Pseudophaeobacter arcticus DSM 23566: one gene and its partner. Each later gene encodes a partner of the first gene's protein in a complex. Links are inferred from orthologs where the notes say so. Each region holds a gene or a part of one and is shown in the gene's direction. Other genes may lie near its edges.

Region 1 (9,589 bases):
AGATCGCAAAGGGGAGGGGCGAACAGCTCTCTTGTGCTGGACATGTTTGCTACATTTATATCTTGCCGCGAAACGAGGCGCGGCAGAAGTCACGCTTTGGGATACCGCTGCTGTCCTCGGTATTGTCTCGTCTCAATGGTATTGGGGGCGCTGACCAAAAGGGTAAAGAAGGTGGGGCAGCCAATGGCTGCCCCGGTTCTGTGAGTGAGTGGTGGTCTATCGAGTGCAGAGTGACACGCGGTGATCCTTGAGGATCTTATGGCTGCACTGCACGGGTAGGGACTGCCTGTATGAAGAACCTGCCGAAGATCTCTTGCTGGCGTTCTGGGGAGAACATAGAGCCGTTTCGAGATCCTCTGGGTTGTCTGAGTAGAAGCTGTTGTGGTGGGTTTGTTAATGTTCTGCCCAATTTCTGACAAAATAGTTAACAAAAGGTTTCCGATGATTCGCAGTGCGAATCATTTTTTCGAAATTTGTGGGTATTTCACGGATTTTTCTGGCCACTGCGCAAGAAGGCTCTGTTTGTCACGCCGGATTATCGCACCAGATTATCGCACCAGAGCCGGCATGAGGCGCATAAAACAGGGCCTCATGCAAAGAGGCAGAGGCCCTGTTGGCCTTGGGTTTTTGCAGCGGGGCTAAAGCCAGTCGCGCAAAATGGGGATCAGCGGAATATCTGCGGCCGGCATGGGGTAGCTGCGCAGGTCCTGCGGGCGGACCCATTTTAAGGTTTGCCCTTCGCGGGCCTGTGGAATGCCCTCCCACTTGCGACAGGCAAACAGCGGCATCAGCAGATGAAACGTATCATAGCTATGGCTGGCAAAGGTCAGCGGCGCCAGGCAGGAAGACCAGGTGTCAATGCCCAGCTCTTCTTGCAATTCGCGTATCAGGGCCGCTTCGGGGGTCTCACCGGTTTCGATCTTGCCGCCGGGAAACTCCCACAGACCGGCCATGGATTTGCCTTCGGGGCGCTGTGCCAGCAGTACACGCCCCTCGACATCAATCAGCGCGACAGCGGAAACCAGAACGGTTTTCATGATCGGTAATCCGCATTGATGGTGATGTACTGATGGGTCAGATCGCAGGTCCAGACCGTGCAGGTGCCGCTTCCCAGGCCCAGGTCCACCTTGATGGTGATCTCATCACGGGTCATCTGCGCGGCGCCGTCTTCCTCGCGGTAATCGGGCGAGACCCAGCCCTTTTCGGCCACCAAAACATCGCCAAAGGAGATCGACAGCAGGTCCCTGTCAGCTTCGGCCCCGGATTTCCCGATGGCCATAACCACCCGGCCCCAGTTGGGATCTTCGCCGGCAATTGCGGTTTTCACCAGCGGCGAGTTGGCAATGGACAGCCCGTGGATCTTTGCTTCGGCATCCGATACCGCGCCAGTGATCTGGATCTCGACAAATTTTGTCGCGCCTTCTCCGTCGCGCACCACCTGATGCGCCAGGTCCAGCATCACCGCTTCCAGCGCCTGCGAGAATTCCGCACTGTCCGTGACATCAACCCCAGAGGCGCCGGTGGCACAGAGCATCAGACTGTCCGAGGTGGAGGTGTCACTGTCCACAGTGATGCAGTTGAAACTGCGATCACAAAGACGGCTGAGCTCGGTCTGCAGGGCATCCTGGGGCAGCTGCGCATCGGTAAAGATATAGACCAGCATGGTGGCCATATCCGGCGCGATCATGCCGGAGCCTTTGGCAATACCGGCAATCGACACGGTTTCACCGCCGATGATCACCTCTGCCGAAGCGCCCTTGGCAAAGGTGTCGGTGGTCATGATCGCCTTGGCGGCGGCTTCCAGCGCGGTCTCGTCCAGGCCTGCGTTCAGGTCTTTGATCTGGGCAATGATACGATCATGCGGCAGGGGCTCGCCAATGACACCGGTTGAGGCGGTAAAGATACGCGCTTCGGGCAGGCCGGTGATATCCGCAACAGCGGCACAGATCTCTGCAACCGAGGTCTGGCCGTAGTGACCGGTAAAGGCGTTGGAATTGCCGGAGTTCACCAGAATGGCGGCGCCAGCAGAGCTGTCACCACCCAGTTTCGCCTGACAATCGCGCACCGGCGCCGAGCGGGTTTTGGAGCGGGTGAAGGTGCCGGCAACCGTGGTGCCGGGATCCATCACGGCCAGCATCACATCGTCGCGGCCCTGGTATTTCACGCCGGCGGCACCAGCGCAAAGGCGCAGGCCCTTAATCACCGGCAGTTGCGGAAAAGCGGCGGGCGCCAAAGGCGAGCGGGGAAGACTATCACCCATAGTTAGTTCCTTACCAGGCTCAGATCGCGCAGGATTGCGGGGTCGAGATCGTCAATTTCAGGGCGGTCGATGAGAGCTGCAGCGGTCAGATCGCTGACACGGGCCTCAACAGCGGCATTCTGCAGTTCTTGGCTGAGCGTCTCGCGGACCTCTTCAAAGGTGGGGGCAGCAGTTTTGCGACGCTCTTTGAGCAGGATGAGGTGCCAGCCAAACTGGGTCTCCACCGGGTCGGAGATCTCCCCGGCCCGCAGGCCCAGCACGGCCTCTTCGAATTCGGGAACCATGCGTCCCTTGGTGAACCAACCCAGATCGCCGCCATTGGGGCCGGAAGGCCCGGTCGAGCGCTCTTTGGCCATGATTGAAAAGTCGGCACCGGTATCAAGCTCGGATTTGATCTCCAGCGCGTCCTCCTGGGTTTCGACCAGAATATGCGCGGCGTTGAACTCGTCCCCGCCGTCGCCATCCGAGTATTTATCCTCATAGGCTTGACGCAGAGCCTCTTCATTGCTGGCGCTTTTCATCACCGTCTCAATGACATTGGCAGCCAGCAGGGCGCGCTCTTCGTTGTCTACCGCAAGTTTCACATAATGCGGCACGCCGCCGTGCAGCTCTTGCTTTAGCGCGGTCTGCTGTACCAGCTGGTCGAGGATGGCATTATACAGCACATCATCCGGCAATTGCTTGTACTGTTCTGGCAGGCTGTCGCGGGCCATGATCATGTGACCCAGGGTGATCTCTTCGCCGTTGACGGTTGCAATCACGGTATTGGCATGTGGCGCGGCCAATGCAGGCAGGGGCAGGGCCATAAACAGGGCCACAGCTGTACCTTGCAGAAAAGTGAGACCTTTACGCATTGAATTCTTCCTAATTCCCGAGCCGCAAAGGGGCGCGGCGTTGACACTTATTTTCCTGCCCCTTACATCCCAAGGAGGCCCGAGGCAGGACCGTCGTTTCTTTTATTGTTTATGGGTTGCGACCACGACGGGCAAGCCTGCCCGACATCTGCCTGACACAAGGGCCACCAAGAGGATCGTTGGAGAACACATGCTGGGTATCGGAACACTCGCCAAAAAGGTTTTCGGGACGCCGAATGACCGCAAAATCAAGGCGACAGGGCCACTGGTTGCACAGATCAATGGACTGGAAGAAACGTTCGAGAAACTCAGCGACGAGGGTCTCCGGGAAAAAACCGCCGAGCTGCGCAAGCGGGCACTGGATGGTGAAAAGCTCGATGCGCTGCTGCCCGAAGCCTTTGCCAACGTGCGCGAAGCAGCGCGCCGCGCTTTGGGGCTGCGGGCCTTTGACACCCAGCTGATGGGCGGGATCTTCCTGCATCAGGGAAATATCTCCGAGATGAAGACGGGCGAGGGGAAAACCCTCGTGGCGACCTTCCCGGCCTATCTGAATGCGCTGACCGGGCGTGGTGTGCATGTGGTGACGGTGAACGAATACCTGGCCAAACGCGACGCCGAATGGATGAGCAAGGTTTTTGACGCGCTTGGCATGACAACCGGCGTCATCTGGTCGAACCAGCCCGATGAAGAAAAGATGGCGGCCTATGACAGTGATGTCACCTATGCCACCAACAACGAGTTGGGCTTTGACTACCTGCGCGACAACATGAAGCCCAGCCTGGATCAGGTTTTCCAAAAGCAACACAACTTTGCCATCGTTGATGAGGTCGACTCGATCCTGATCGACGAAGCGCGCACACCGCTGATCATTTCTGGTCCGGCTGAGGATCGCTCGGAACTCTATATCACCATCGACAAGATGATTCCCTTCCTGTCGGATGAGCACTTTGAGGTGGACGAAAAAACCCGCGGTGTGACCTTTACCGAGGAAGGCAATGAGTTTCTTGAGCAGAAGCTGATCGAGCACGGTCTTCTGGACGAGGGTGCTTCGCTTTATGATCCCGAAAGCACCACCGTTGTGCACCACGTGAACCAGGCCCTGCGGGCGCATAAGCTGTTCCAGCGTGACAAGGACTATATCGTGCGCGATGGCGAAGTGGTTCTGATTGATGAATTCACTGGCCGGATGATGGCCGGGCGCCGCCTCTCTGAGGGTCTGCATCAGGCCATCGAGGCCAAGGAAGAGGTCAATATCCAGCCGGAAAACACCACGCTGGCTTCTGTCACCTTCCAGAACTATTTCCGTCTCTATGACAAGCTGTCCGGCATGACCGGCACAGCCCTGACCGAAGCCGAGGAATTTGCCGAAATTTACGGTCTGGGCGTGGTTGAAGTGCCGACAAACAAACCCATCGCCCGGGTGGATGAGGATGACCGGGTCTACCGCACGGCGGCTGAAAAATTCCAGGCCATGGTGGAAGAAGCCATGACTGCGCATGCCAAAGGCCAGCCGGTTCTGCTGGGGACCACCTCAATCGAAAAGTCCGAACTGCTGAGCATGATGCTGCAGAAGGAAGGGGTAAAGCATAACGTGCTGAACGCGCGTCACCACGAACAGGAGGCCCAGATCGTTGCAGATGCGGGTCGGCTTGGCGCGGTGACTATCGCCACCAATATGGCGGGCCGTGGCACTGACATCCAGCTGGGTGGCAATGTCGACATGATCGTGATGGCGGCGCTTGAGGCCAACCCGGATGCGGATCCTGTGGCTTTGCGCGCCGAAGAAGAGGCCAAGCACGCCGAAGAAAAGAAAAAGGTTATCGAGGCAGGTGGCCTTTGTGTGATGGCTTCTGAGCGTCACGAAAGCCGCCGGATCGACAACCAGCTGCGGGGCCGCTCTGGTCGCCAGGGGGATCCGGGGCGCACCTGTTTCTATCTCAGCCTCGAAGACGATCTGATGCGTATCTTTGGCTCTGAGCGACTGGACAAGGTTCTGTCGAGCCTTGGCATGAAGGAAGGCGAAGCGATTATTCACCCCTGGGTGAACAAGTCGCTGGAACGCGCCCAAGCCAAGGTCGAAGGTCGCAACTTTGACATGCGTAAGAACGTGCTCAAATTTGACGACGTGATGAATGACCAGCGTAAGGTGATCTTTGGTCAGCGTCGTGAAATCATGGCCGCCGAAGACCTGTCCGAAATCATTGGTGACATGCGTCACGAGGTGATCGACGAGCTGATCGACACCTATATGCCGCCCAAAACCTATGCCGAGCAATGGGACATCGAAGGTCTGCACGCCGCCGTGCTGGAAAAGTTGAGCATAGACGCGCCGGTTGCCGAATGGGCCGCCGAAGAGGGTGTCGACGACGAACATATGTCGGAACGCCTGGCCGAGGTCGCCAATCAGATGATGGCAGAAAAGACCGAGGCCTTTGGCCCCGAAAGCATGCGCAACATTGAAAAGCAGGTGCTGTTGCAGACCATCGACGCCAAATGGCGCGAACATCTGCTGACGCTGGAACATCTGCGCTCGGTTGTGGGGTTCCGCAGCTATGCGCAGCGCGATCCGCTGAACGAGTATAAAAACGAAAGCTTCCAGCTGTTTGAAACCATGCTCGATTCGCTGCGCGAAGATGTAACCAAGCAGCTGAGCCGGGTGCGTCCTATGACCGACGAAGAGCAACAGCAGATGTTGGCTGAAATGGCCGCCCGTCAGGCCGCCATGCAGCAGATGGCGCTGGGTGGGGCTCCGGCGGCGCCTGACGCCAATTCAGAGGATGCGGCTCCCGGATTTGTCGAGGCTGATCCCTCGACCTGGGGCAACCCTTCACGCAATGACAAATGTCCCTGCGGATCGGGCAAAAAGTTCAAACATTGCCACGGACGTCTGGCCTGATCCTCGTTGACCTGATCCTTTCCATCCAGTTCGGGTGGTGCGGAAAGCCCGGTTTGGCTCCAGCATAAACTAATCATAAATAGCCCCGGCCTTTGGTCGGGGTTAATTCTTTTTGGCTACCCATTTGCAGGAGATCACCAAAAGCGGCAGGGCAGAGCACCGCGCCGTATTTGGTCAATTTGCGGATGAATGCCTGATTCTTATCAATGGGTGGCCATAGATCGGCCTCCTTTTGCGGGCCTATTTGACAGGCCCGTATTCGGTTTTGAATTAGGTATTGGAGGGTAGAAATGCTGAACAAACGCATAGTTCTGATGAGCGCGGCCACCGCCGCCTGCGCATTGGGAATCGGTTTCTTTATGCAGCCCACCACCTTTGGGTCTGCGGGCCTGGCTGGTGGCTCTGATCAGGCGGGGCTGCAGTTGCCGCAAGACCCAGAGCTGGCCAGGCCGATCGCTATCGAAAAGATCACCCTGACATCTGCAAACCCGGGCCTTTCCGAGGATGATGACATCCCCCCTACGCAGCGCCAGCCTGCGCAGCGCCAGTCACCGGTTGCAGCCTGTGGCGTGACAGCCAGCGCCACCGCGCTTCCTGGCGCCCTGGTGGCGTTGCAGATCTCTGCGCCTTGTCGGGGGAATGAGCGGATTACCCTGCACCATCAGGGCATGATGGTCACGGAAACACTTGGCCCGGACGGGCAGCTTGATCTGGTGATCCCGGCACTGTCCAGCACAGCCACCTTTATCATCGCGCCCGCCACCCTCACGCCCACTGACGCGGCGGCGACAGCGGCGGTTGGCGCGGTTGTGCAGGTTGCGGTGCCGGATATGGCAGAGGTCGACCGGGTGGTACTGCAGTGGAGCGGCAACAGCGGCTTTGAAATCCATGCCCGTGAGTTTGGGGCGCAATACGGTGAAAACGGCCATGTCTGGCATGGGGCTGACCCCAGTCAGAAGGCTGCGGGTAAGCTGATGCAGCTGGGGGATGCTACGCAACTGGTCCCACGCCTGGCAGAGATCTATAGCTTTCAACGCAACCAGGGGGAGGCCCCCCCCGCAGCCGGAGACATCGAAATCAGCGTCGAGGCAGAGATCACCGAGATCAATTGTGGCCGTGAAATTGCGGCACAAAGCCTGCGGGTTGTCGCGGGACGGGTACAAACGCGGGATCTGGTTCTCAACATGCCAGATTGCACCGCCTCTGGTGACTTTCTGGTGTTGAATAATCTGGTAGAAAACCTGAAAATCGCGGCAAGATGATCTGCGGCTAATTCAGGACTTCAAATGGTCAATTTTCGTGCGGCGGTTTGCGCCGCACTTCTCCTTTTTGTCACTGCGCACAGTGGACAGGCGCAGGATGTCACCCTGTCGTCCCCTGATGGCGTGGTGGAAATCACCGGCAACCTTTTGGGATTTGACGGAGAATTCTATCGGGTCGAGACCAAGTTTGGAGAGTTGACGCTCGATGGATCGGGGGTCAGTTGCGAAGGGCCGGGCTGTCCCAGCCTGTCGGATTTTGTGGCCGAAGTGACCCTGTCCGGTTCGGCGCAGATGGCAGAGGTTCTTTTGCCGGCGCTGATCGAAGGTTTTGCCCTGCGCAATGGCTATAAAACCCAACGTATGTCCCAGCCCGAGGGCAACTTTGACTACCTTCTGTTGCAGCGCGAAGGGCGCCCCGTGGCGCGGTTTTCCTTTCTGGTCAGTACCACCGATGTGGGCTTTGCCGATTTGATCGCGCAGGAGGCCGATATCGTCATGGCCCTGCGTGAAATTCGCCCCACGGAACAAACACTGGCCCGCGCCGCCGGGCTGGGGGATATGACACAGGCCACACGCAGCCGGATTGTGGCGCTGGACGCCATGGTGCCGGTGGTCTCGCCCGAGAACCCGGTTACCCGGATCTCTATCCCCGATCTGGCGGGCGTTTTTTCTGGTGCAATCACCAACTGGAAGACGCTTGGGGGGCCGGATGCCCCAATTTCCGTGCATATGCCTCTGGCGAATTCTGGATTGACCCAGGGCTTTGCGGATCGGGTTTTGACCGCCTCAGGGGTGCAGCTGACACAGGATCTGCGGCATCATGAGCGCGGGGCGACCCTGGTTCGGAGGGTTGCGACGGATCCCTTTGCAATTGGCATCACCAGTTTTTCCAACACGGGAAGCACCCGGATGCTGACCCTGACAGGCGCCTGTGGGTTTGCGCTGCGGGCCAACCGACGTGGAATTAAAACCGAAGACTACCCGCTGACGGCACCGATGTTTTTGTATTTGCCGCAGCGCCGTCTGGCCAAGGTGGCGCGGGACTTTCTCGCCTATGTGCGGGGTCCGGGGGCGCAGATCGTGATCCGGCGCGCAGGCTTTGTCGATCAGGCGCAGGAACATATTTCGATGAATGCCCAGGGTGACCGGCTGAGCAATGCGATTTTAGCGGCTGGCCCTGAGGTGGAACTGACAGAGTTGCAACGGCTGGTGAGTCGGCTGGCCGGGTTTCGGCGCCTGACCACCTCTTTTCGCTTTGAAGCGGGCTCTTCCCGCCCGGATGCGCAGTCCCGCAGCAACGTGGCGCAATTGGCCCGGGCGCTGGAAACCGGGCTTTATGACGGCAAGGTGCTTAATTTTGTGGGGTTTTCTGACGGCGACGGGGCGGCTGCCGGTAACCGGAGTATTGCTTTGAAACGGGCAGAGAGCGTGCGTGATGCGGTTCTGGCCACGGCCGAGGCAGGCAGTGTCGCGCGGGTTTCGGTGCAGGTAGATGCCTTTGGCGAAGCGCTGCCAATGGCCTGCGACGACAGTGATTGGGGGCGTCAGGTCAACCGCCGGGTTGAGGTCTGGGTTCAGTAGCCCGTCGGGCGCACCCCCGCGGGCCAGGTTTTGAGCCCAAAAGGGGGGGCTCCGGCAGCTATTGCTCTTATCACGGATGAGATAAAGCGCCGCTGACCCGGCCGCCGCTGGTGCGGCGCGGTTGCACTGTGAGGGCACTGGCACCGGGTCACAACAGGCCTTCTGATCGGAAACTGAGCTCAGCATCACTGCCAATGATCAGATGGTCATGCAGGATGACCCCCAGTGGGGTGAGCGCCTGGTTGATCCGATTGGTCATGTCGATGTCACTGGCAGAGGGCGAGGGATCGCCTGAGGGGTGGTTATGGACCAGAATGAGCGCGCTTGCGTTCAGGTCCAGCGCCCGTTTGGCCACCTCACGCGGGTAGACAGGCACATGATCAATGGTGCCGCGCGCCTGTTCCTCATCCGCGATCAGGCAGTTCTTGCGGTCCAGAAACAGCACCCGAAAATGCTCGGTACTGCGATGGGCCATTGCCGTGTGGCAATAGTCCAGCAACGCGTCCCAGCTGGAAATCACCTGCCGCTGCATTATTCGGGCACGGGCCATACGCTGGGCGGCGGCCTCCAGCACCTTGAGATCGGTGATCAGCGCCTCGCCGACTCCTTTGACCTGGGCCAGCCGTTCGGGCCGGGCGCTGACCACGCGGGCAAAGTCGCCAAACTGTTTCAGCAACTGATGCGCCAGCGGTTTTACATCCTGTCGCGGCAACGAGCGAAACAGCACCAATTCCAG
Region 2 (7,461 bases), 480 kb from region 1 along the record:
GGTGGCAAAATATGCCGCAAAACGCGCCGAGCTTAAAGAGATCGCGAATGACGAATCCAAGCCGATGGAAGAGCGTTTCAAAGCGCGCCTGACATTGGCCAAACTGCCGCGGAATTCTTCGGCAACTCGTCTTCACAACCGTTGCCAGCTGACTGGTCGTCCTCACGCTTACTACCGTAAGCTGAAGGTCAGCCGGATCGCGCTGCGGGAACTGGGCTCGAATGGCCAGATCCCCGGTATGGTGAAATCGAGCTGGTAAGGGAGAGACAGATATGAACGATCCTATCGGCGATATGCTCACCCGTATCCGTAACTCGCAAATGCGTGGCAAATCCACCGTAACCTCCCCGGCGTCAAAGCTGCGGGCCTGGGTTCTGGATGTGCTGGCAGACGAGGGTTACATCCGCGGCTACGAGAAATCCACTGATGAACGCGGCCACCCGTCGCTGGAAATCAGCCTCAAGTACTACGATGGCGATCCTGTCATTCGCGAAGTGAAGCGGGTTTCCAAACCTGGCCGTCGCGTTTACATGGGCGTCAATGACATCCCGTCGGTCCGTCAGGGCCTGGGTGTGTCGATTGTCTCCACCCCCAAGGGTGTGATGTCGGACGCAAACGCACGCGCAGCCAATGTTGGCGGCGAAGTGCTCTGCACCGTCTTCTAAGGAGGCTTAATCGATGTCCCGTATTGGTAAAAAATCGGTCGACCTGCCCAGCGGTGTTACCGCAAGCGTGTCTGGCCAAAGCATCGAAGTCAAAGGTCCCAAAGGGACCCGCAGCTTCACTGCAACCGACGATGTCACAATCACTGTTGAAGAAAACGCTGTTTCGGTCACGCCTCGCGGCATGTCCAAGCGCGCGCGTCAGCAGTGGGGCATGTCCCGCACCATGGTTGCCAATCTGGTAACCGGCGTGACCACCGGCTTTAAGAAAGAGCTGGAGATCCAGGGTGTGGGTTACCGGGCTCAGATGCAGGGCACGACCCTGAAGCTGAACCTCGGTTATAGCCACGATGTCGAGTTTGTTGCTCCGGAAGGTGTCACCATCACCGCGCCGAAGCAGACAGAAATCGTTGTGGAAGGGAACGACCAGCAGCAGGTGGGCGAAGTCGCGGCGAAAATCCGTGATTGGCGCCGTCCCGAGCCCTACAAGGGCAAAGGCATCCGCTACAAAGGTGAGTTCGTCTTCCGCAAAGAAGGCAAGAAGAAGTAAGGACCAGCACAATGGCAAACAGCAAACGTACCCTGTTTCTGAAGCGTCGCCTGCGCGTCCGGAACAAACTTCGCAAGGTCAATTCTGGCCGTCTGCGTCTTTCCGTCCACCGTTCGAACAAGAACCTCTCGGTTCAGTTGATCGACGATCTGGCAGGCAAGACACTGGCGTCCGCATCGACCCTGGAAAAAGATCTTGGCTTTGTAGGCAAGAACAACATCGAAGCAGCAACCAAAGTGGGTTCGGTTATCGCCGAGCGTGCCAAGGCGGCTGGCGTCTCTGAGGCGTATTTCGATCGTGGTGGCTTCCTGTTCCACGGCAAGGTGAAGGCTCTGGCCGACGCTGCGCGTGAAGGCGGCCTCAAGATCTAAAGACTTGCGGGCGGCGATTTCGCCTCCCCGATGATCCGGGGGGCGCGTCTTTGGGCGCGCCTCACCAGGATTGGAACAATTGGCGCCAGTCGCCACACACAAAGGAATGCTTTATGGCAGAACGTGATAACCGCCGTGGCAATCGTCGCGACCGTGATGAGACACCTGAATTTGCGGATCGTTTGGTTGCGATCAACCGTGTATCCAAAACTGTAAAAGGCGGTAAGCGCTTTGGTTTTGCAGCACTGGTTGTTGTTGGTGACCAAAAGGGCCGTGTTGGCTTTGGCAAAGGTAAAGCCAAAGAAGTACCTGAAGCCATCCGTAAGGCCACTGAACAGGCCAAGCGTCAGATGGTTCGTGTGCCTCTGAAAGAGGGTCGTACCCTGCACCACGACATCGCAGGCCGCCACGGCGCCGGCAAAGTTGTAATGCGGACCGCCCCTGAAGGTACCGGTATTATCGCTGGTGGTCCAATGCGTGCAGTTTTCGAAATGCTCGGCGTCAAAGACGTTGTGTCCAAATCGATCGGCTCGCAGAACCCCTACAACATGATCCGTGCAACCATCAACGGCCTGACCAAAGAGCAAAGCCCTCGTTCGGTTGCTCAGCGTCGTGGTAAAAAGGTCGCCGACATCCTGCCCAAGCGGGACGAAGCACCTGTTGCTGAAGCAGCAGAAGCGTAAGGAGACGGACAGATGGCTAAAACAATCGTTGTTAAGCAGATCGGTTCCCCGATCCGCCGCCCCGCCGACCAGCGCGCGACGCTGATCGGTTTGGGCCTGAACAAGATGCACAAGACCCGTGAACTCGAAGATACCCCTTCGGTTCGTGGCATGGTGCGCAAGGTCTCTCACATGGTAGAGATCATCGAAGAGCGCGACTAAGCTCTTTTGAAAACTAGACTACTGACGCCTCGCAGCTTGTCTGCGGGGCGTTTTTTATTTAGGGCTAGGGTTGATATTTCCAATTTGGGATCAGCGAATGCGGTTACTTCTTGCAACTCTTGTCAGCTCTTTTCTTCTCTCGGCATGTGGAATGTCGCAGGCCGAGTATGACGCCTACTTGGCAAGTTTTCGAGCGGGCCCCAGCGATGCCGAACGTGCAAACTACAGCAAAATTGGCGTTGTGACGGTCAATGGCGACCGGGATAACTACAGTGCATTCCACGTCACCGTAAGGAGAAGTCAGTCGCTACCTGAAGCCTATTTCAATGTTGTACTGCGTCCAGTTCCTGAACGCCCTGACGGGATCGTTCCTGATCACAGAATTCCGGATGTGATTCTGGCTGATATTTCCAATGATCTTTCGCAGGCCGCTTATGAACAGGTGGTCAACGGTGGCGGTACTGGCAGCATTTTGAAACTGGCTAAGGAAGTGGCACGGCGGACCTACTGTGTTGGACGCCGGGTTGGCCATTATGATCTGAAAGGCACGCGTATCTCCGACCCTGAATCCCTCGCAAAAATTATGGCAGCTACCGGTGGGAATGTCCTTGGAGCAGACGTAAGCCATTTGAACCTGAAACGGATGCCTATTCCCGTTGTCGAGAGAAGAGAATGGATGGACAGTGGTCATTATTGGGCTGAAGTCCGACTGAAGTGTTGATGCGCGTTTTGGGAGCGGTGCTGGGTTTGTCTTTGTTAGTGCTGCAGGCCGGTTGCGAAGAAAACCTTGGAGTGGACACAAACAGTGCATTGGAGGCAGTTCCTGCAAAAACGGTGATGCTGTTTGATCCACAACACGGGTTTCAGATTGTTTTCTTTGAGACAGCACAAAAAAGCTGGCTCTGGTATCCTGGAAATAGGGAAAGCTTGTCGGCAGATGTCCGGCAGGACTCGAAACAGCTGTGCTTTAAGTATCGGCGCAATAGCAACAATCCAGTCACAGATAAGCGTGGTGGTGGATGGTCCTGTTTGCCGCGTTTCCTGCACGAAGGTTTGACTGTGGCTTCGGAAGTAGGCGATGTGTTTAATTTGGCTGGCGGGCACGCCCCTTATATCAGGGGTAAATGCGATGGGACACAAAGATTTGGTCGAGGCACTGTAGATCCTGGGCTTTACCGTCAAGGCTGCCAGGGCAACTGATCGTTCTCTCCTACTGCCCGCCTTCTATGCGCTAGATGCATAGCAGGTTGTCCCGTGGCAGTGGTTGTTTGTAACAAATTTATACCTTTATTCCAGAGACACCTAAACAGGTTAGAAAAAGGGCTGGGAAATGGGTCTCAGCCGCGGATAAGGAATAGCCAATTGGCATTTGTTCACAACACCACCACCGAATTTAGCATCACCGCGCGTCTGCGGGCTTTTGTGGCGCAAGCCAGCGCAAACTGGGCGATGAACCGCGAATACAAGCGCACCTATACGCAGCTGTCCCGCCTCACCAATCGTGAGCTGGCCGACATCGGGGTCCGCCGCTGTGATATTGCAGATATCGCGCGCAAACACGTGCATAACCTCTAGATCGTCCTGCCGGAGGGGGCCGCCCTTGCTCTTGGTTGGAAAACGCCTCTGGTTAAACAGGGGCGTTTTTTGACTTTATGGGCCGCGTCAGCCGCATCAGCCGTTGCCATGGCGTCAATCTGGGGCGGTAGGAACTGCTAGGGCTTGATCCATTGGGGCAGGGCGGCTATATGCCTGCGGTGGCCTCTTGGGGTCATGGAATCATATATCAAAGACATGCCGTGGTTGATCCTGTTTACGCTTCTGGGATCACATCCGGCGAAGGAGAAGCGAAATGAAACTTCACGAACTCAGCGACAATCCAGGTGCTGCCAAAAAACGTATGCGCGTTGCCCGTGGTCCCGGCTCCGGCAAGGGTAAAATGGGTGGCCGTGGTATCAAAGGTCAGAAATCCCGTTCGGGTGTTTCGATCAATGGCTACGAAGGCGGTCAGATGCCATTGTACCAACGTCTGCCTAAGCGTGGCTTCAACAAGCCAAACCGCAAGGCATATGCCGTTGTGAACCTGGGCCTGATCCAGAAATTCATCGACCTGGGCAAGCTGGACGCAGCCTCGATCACCGAAGACACCCTGGTGGCTTCCGGTCTGATCCGCCGCAAAAAAGACGGTGTCCGCGTTCTGGCCAAAGGTGAACTCACCGCAAAAGCCACCATCGCCGTAACCGGCGCATCCGCCGCTGCCATTGAGGCAGTTGCAAAGGCCGGTGGCGCATTGACCGTGGCAACAGCAGCCGCAGCTGAGTAACGCCTTGTGAGCGGTGATAATGCCGCTTACATAGGTCATCAGTTTCCCTATACGCCGTCCGAGCCGGAAAAGGGCTCCGGGCGGCGTTTTTGCAAAAAGAGACCCATTTCATGGTATCAGCAGCAGAACAAATGGCAGCGAACACCAGCTGGTCCGCACTTGGCAAAGCCACGGATCTGCGCAATCGCATCTTGTTTACGCTTGGCCTTTTGGTCGTTTATCGCCTCGGAACCTTTATTCCGGTTCCCGGTATCGACTCAGGCGCCCTTCGCAACTTTATGGAAGCGGCAGGGCAGGGCATTGGCGGCATGGTGTCGATGTTCACCGGTGGCGCCCTTGGCCGTATGGGCATCTTTGCCCTGGGCATCATGCCCTATATTTCGGCCTCGATCATTGTCCAGTTGCTGACCTCGATGGTGCCGGCGCTTGAGCAGCTCAAAAAAGAGGGTGCCCAGGGCCAGAAGAAAATCAACCAATACACCCGCTACGGCACCGTGGCGCTGGCGACAGCCCAGGCCTATGGTCTGGCGGTCTCGCTGGAAGCCGGTGATCTGGCGACCGATCCGGGCATGTATTTCCGCATGGCCTGCATGATCACCCTGGTGGGTGGCACCATGTTCCTGATGTGGCTGGGCGAGCAAATCACCCAGCGCGGCCTGGGCAATGGTATCTCGCTGATCATCTTTGTCGGCATCATTGCCGAGGTTCCGGCCTCCATTGCGCAGTTCTTTGCCTCCGGTCGGTCCGGTGCGATCAGCCCCGCCGTGATCATTGGCGTGATCCTGATGGTGATTGCAGTGATCATGTTTGTTGTCTTCATGGAACGCGCCCTGCGCAAGATCCACATTCAATACCCGCGCCGCCAGGTCGGCATGAAGGTCTATGATGGTGGTTCCTCGCACCTGCCAGTCAAGGTCAACCCAGCCGGTGTTATCCCAGCGATCTTTGCCAGTTCGCTGCTGCTGCTGCCGACCACGATTTCTGCCTTCTCTTCCGGTGCAACCAACGGTCCGGTGATGTCCTGGCTTCTGGCCAACTTTGGCCCCGGCCAGCCGCTCTACCTGTTGTTCTTTGTCTCGATGATCGTGTTCTTTGCCTATTTCTACACCTTCAATGTGGCGTTTAAGCCCGAGGATGTGGCGAATAACCTGAAGAACCAGAACGGCTTTGTGCCTGGTATTCGCCCTGGCAAGAAGACTGCTGAATATATCGAATATGTGGTGAACCGCATCCTGGTACTTGGCTCGATGTATCTGGCGGTGGTTTGCCTGCTTCCAGAAGTGCTGCGTGGCCAGTTTGCCTTCCCGGTTTATTTTGGCGGGACATCGGTGCTGATTGTGGTCTCGGTGACTATGGACACCATTCAGCAGGCGCAAAGCCATCTGTTGGCGCATCAGTATGAGGGGCTCATCGAGAAGAGCCAGCTGCGTGGCCGGAACAAGAAACGTGCAAAACGGGGGCCATCTCGTCGATGACCAATATTATACTTTTGGGGCCACCCGGCGCTGGTAAGGGAACACAGGCGCGTCATTTGACTGAGACTCGCGGCATGGTTCAGCTCTCCACTGGGGATATGCTGCGCGATGCGCAGGCCAGTGGCTCGGAGATGGGCAAAAAGGTCGCTGACGTGATCGCGCGCGGTGAGCTGGTCACGGATGAGATCGTTATTGGCCTGATCCGTGAAAAGATTGCCGAAGGTGCCGAGGGTGGCTTTATCTTTGATGGCTTCCCCCGCACCCTGGGGCAGGCCGATGCCCTGGGCGAATTGCTGGCGGAAATGGGTCTGACCCTGGACGCGGTGATCGAGATGGCAGTGGATGACAGCGCTTTGGTGGCGCGGATCACAGGCCGGTCAACCTGCGGCGGCTGCGGTGAGGTCTACCATGACGAGACCAAGCCATGGCCTGCGGATGGCAAATGCAGCAACTGTGGCAGCACAGAGGTAAAGCGCCGTGCAGACGACAACGAGGAAAGCCTCAAGACCCGTCTGATGGAGTATTACAAAAAGACCTCTCCCTTGCTGGGCTATTACTACGCCAAAGGCGATCTGAAATCCGTTGACGGGCTGCAAGATATGGCTGCGGTGAAGGCGGATATTGCCTCGGTTCTTGCCGAATAAAACCCGCAAGCCGACATTCGATACTAAACAAAGGGAGCCTCGGGGCTCCTTTTTTGTCTGCGTGCCAGGGGAATGCGGGAGGCCGGTTTTGCCCCTGGATTTGCCCTTAGATTTGCCCCTGGATTTGGCTGTGCCTGCAAGGGTCGCTTTTTTCAGAAACAGACGAAGTGTTCACACAATCTGAAACAACCTGAGTATAGTTGACCAGACTTGTGCAATTTTTGAGAAAGCCTAGCTAATGAAATTCCTTTTATCTTCCCTTGCGCTGCTATCCTTCAGCCTGCCGCTTCAGGCGCAACAATTGCTTGTCGATAGTCCAGAGGGATGCGACATCGTGATGTCGAGCCCGGATGGCGATCTTGAGTATGCAGGGAACGGTGGACTGCTCCTGACTGAATCTGGGTATAGCTCGTTGGAGTATTTCTGCTCTTTCACGCCCAAGGCGCAGTATCAGTGGAGAACCTATGAAGTGACCACCCATATTGGTCAGTGTGAGATGCCAGGCCCGGAATTTATGCCGCAGCTGTTCACCATCGTGAGCGATCCTGAGCTGCC

The links.
Region 2: the proteins of secA (region 1) and secY are in contact, whole or in part, in a crystal structure (PDB 3DIN), measured with the Thermotoga maritima proteins. The link is inferred for Pseudophaeobacter arcticus DSM 23566 from one-to-one orthologs. Residues at the interface, in WP_004082002.1 of Thermotoga maritima: Glu261, Ala262, Arg263, Lys300, Ala301, Arg302, Thr303, Ile304, Ile305, Leu323, Tyr324, Asp325, Pro326, Val329, Ser330, Tyr333, Ile336, Lys340, Phe345, Val349, Glu363, Phe364, Tyr374, Ser375, Gly376, Gly377, Glu393, Ile395, Thr482, Ser483; in WP_004081795.1 of Thermotoga maritima: Glu108, Gly109, Glu110, Glu111, Ala236, Glu237, Arg238, Arg239, Ile240, Thr241, Ile242, Gln243, Tyr244, Ala245, Arg246, Arg247, Val248, Thr249, Gly250, Arg251, Arg252, Val253, Tyr254, Gly256, Ala257, Ser258, Thr259, Tyr260, Leu261, Pro262.

What each region holds. Positions count from the first base shown.
Region 1 is NZ_KI421507.1:3,790,151-3,799,739, forward strand. The notes cover bases 2,940-6,210. They hold secA (preprotein translocase subunit SecA), read left to right. Parts: upstream 2,940-3,304; coding sequence 3,305-6,010; downstream 6,011-6,210. Other genes in these bases: ARCT_RS0122850 (peptidylprolyl isomerase), read right to left, coding at 2,940-3,114. In the rest of the region: 8-oxo-dGTP diphosphatase MutT, read right to left, coding at 639-1,037; bifunctional glutamate N-acetyltransferase/amino-acid acetyltransferase ArgJ, read right to left, coding at 1,034-2,260; more of ARCT_RS0122850, read right to left, coding at 2,263-2,939; ARCT_RS0122860 (hypothetical protein), read left to right, coding at 6,301-7,272; ARCT_RS0122865 (phosphate ABC transporter substrate-binding/OmpA family protein), read left to right, coding at 7,297-8,853; RadC family protein, read right to left, coding at 9,002-9,589. UniProt on the Escherichia coli protein: Required for protein export, interacts with the SecYEG preprotein conducting channel.
Region 2 is NZ_KI421507.1:3,307,923-3,315,383, reverse strand. Bases 4,140-7,079 are described here. They hold secY (preprotein translocase subunit SecY), read left to right. Parts: upstream 4,140-4,897; coding sequence 4,898-6,262; downstream 6,263-7,079. Other genes in these bases: ARCT_RS0120415 (adenylate kinase), read left to right, coding at 6,259-6,906; rplO (50S ribosomal protein L15), read left to right, coding at 4,317-4,787. Also shown: rpsN (30S ribosomal protein S14), read left to right, coding at 1-259; rpsH (30S ribosomal protein S8), read left to right, coding at 273-665; rplF (50S ribosomal protein L6), read left to right, coding at 679-1,212; rplR (50S ribosomal protein L18), read left to right, coding at 1,224-1,583; rpsE (30S ribosomal protein S5), read left to right, coding at 1,697-2,266; rpmD (50S ribosomal protein L30), read left to right, coding at 2,279-2,467; ARCT_RS28130 (hypothetical protein), read left to right, coding at 2,565-3,188; ARCT_RS28125 (hypothetical protein), read left to right, coding at 3,188-3,667; ARCT_RS28450 (DUF1127 domain-containing protein), read left to right, coding at 3,830-4,042; ARCT_RS0120410 (hypothetical protein), read left to right, coding at 7,145-7,461. UniProt on the Escherichia coli protein: The central subunit of the protein translocation channel SecYEG. Consists of two halves formed by TMs 1-5 and 6-10.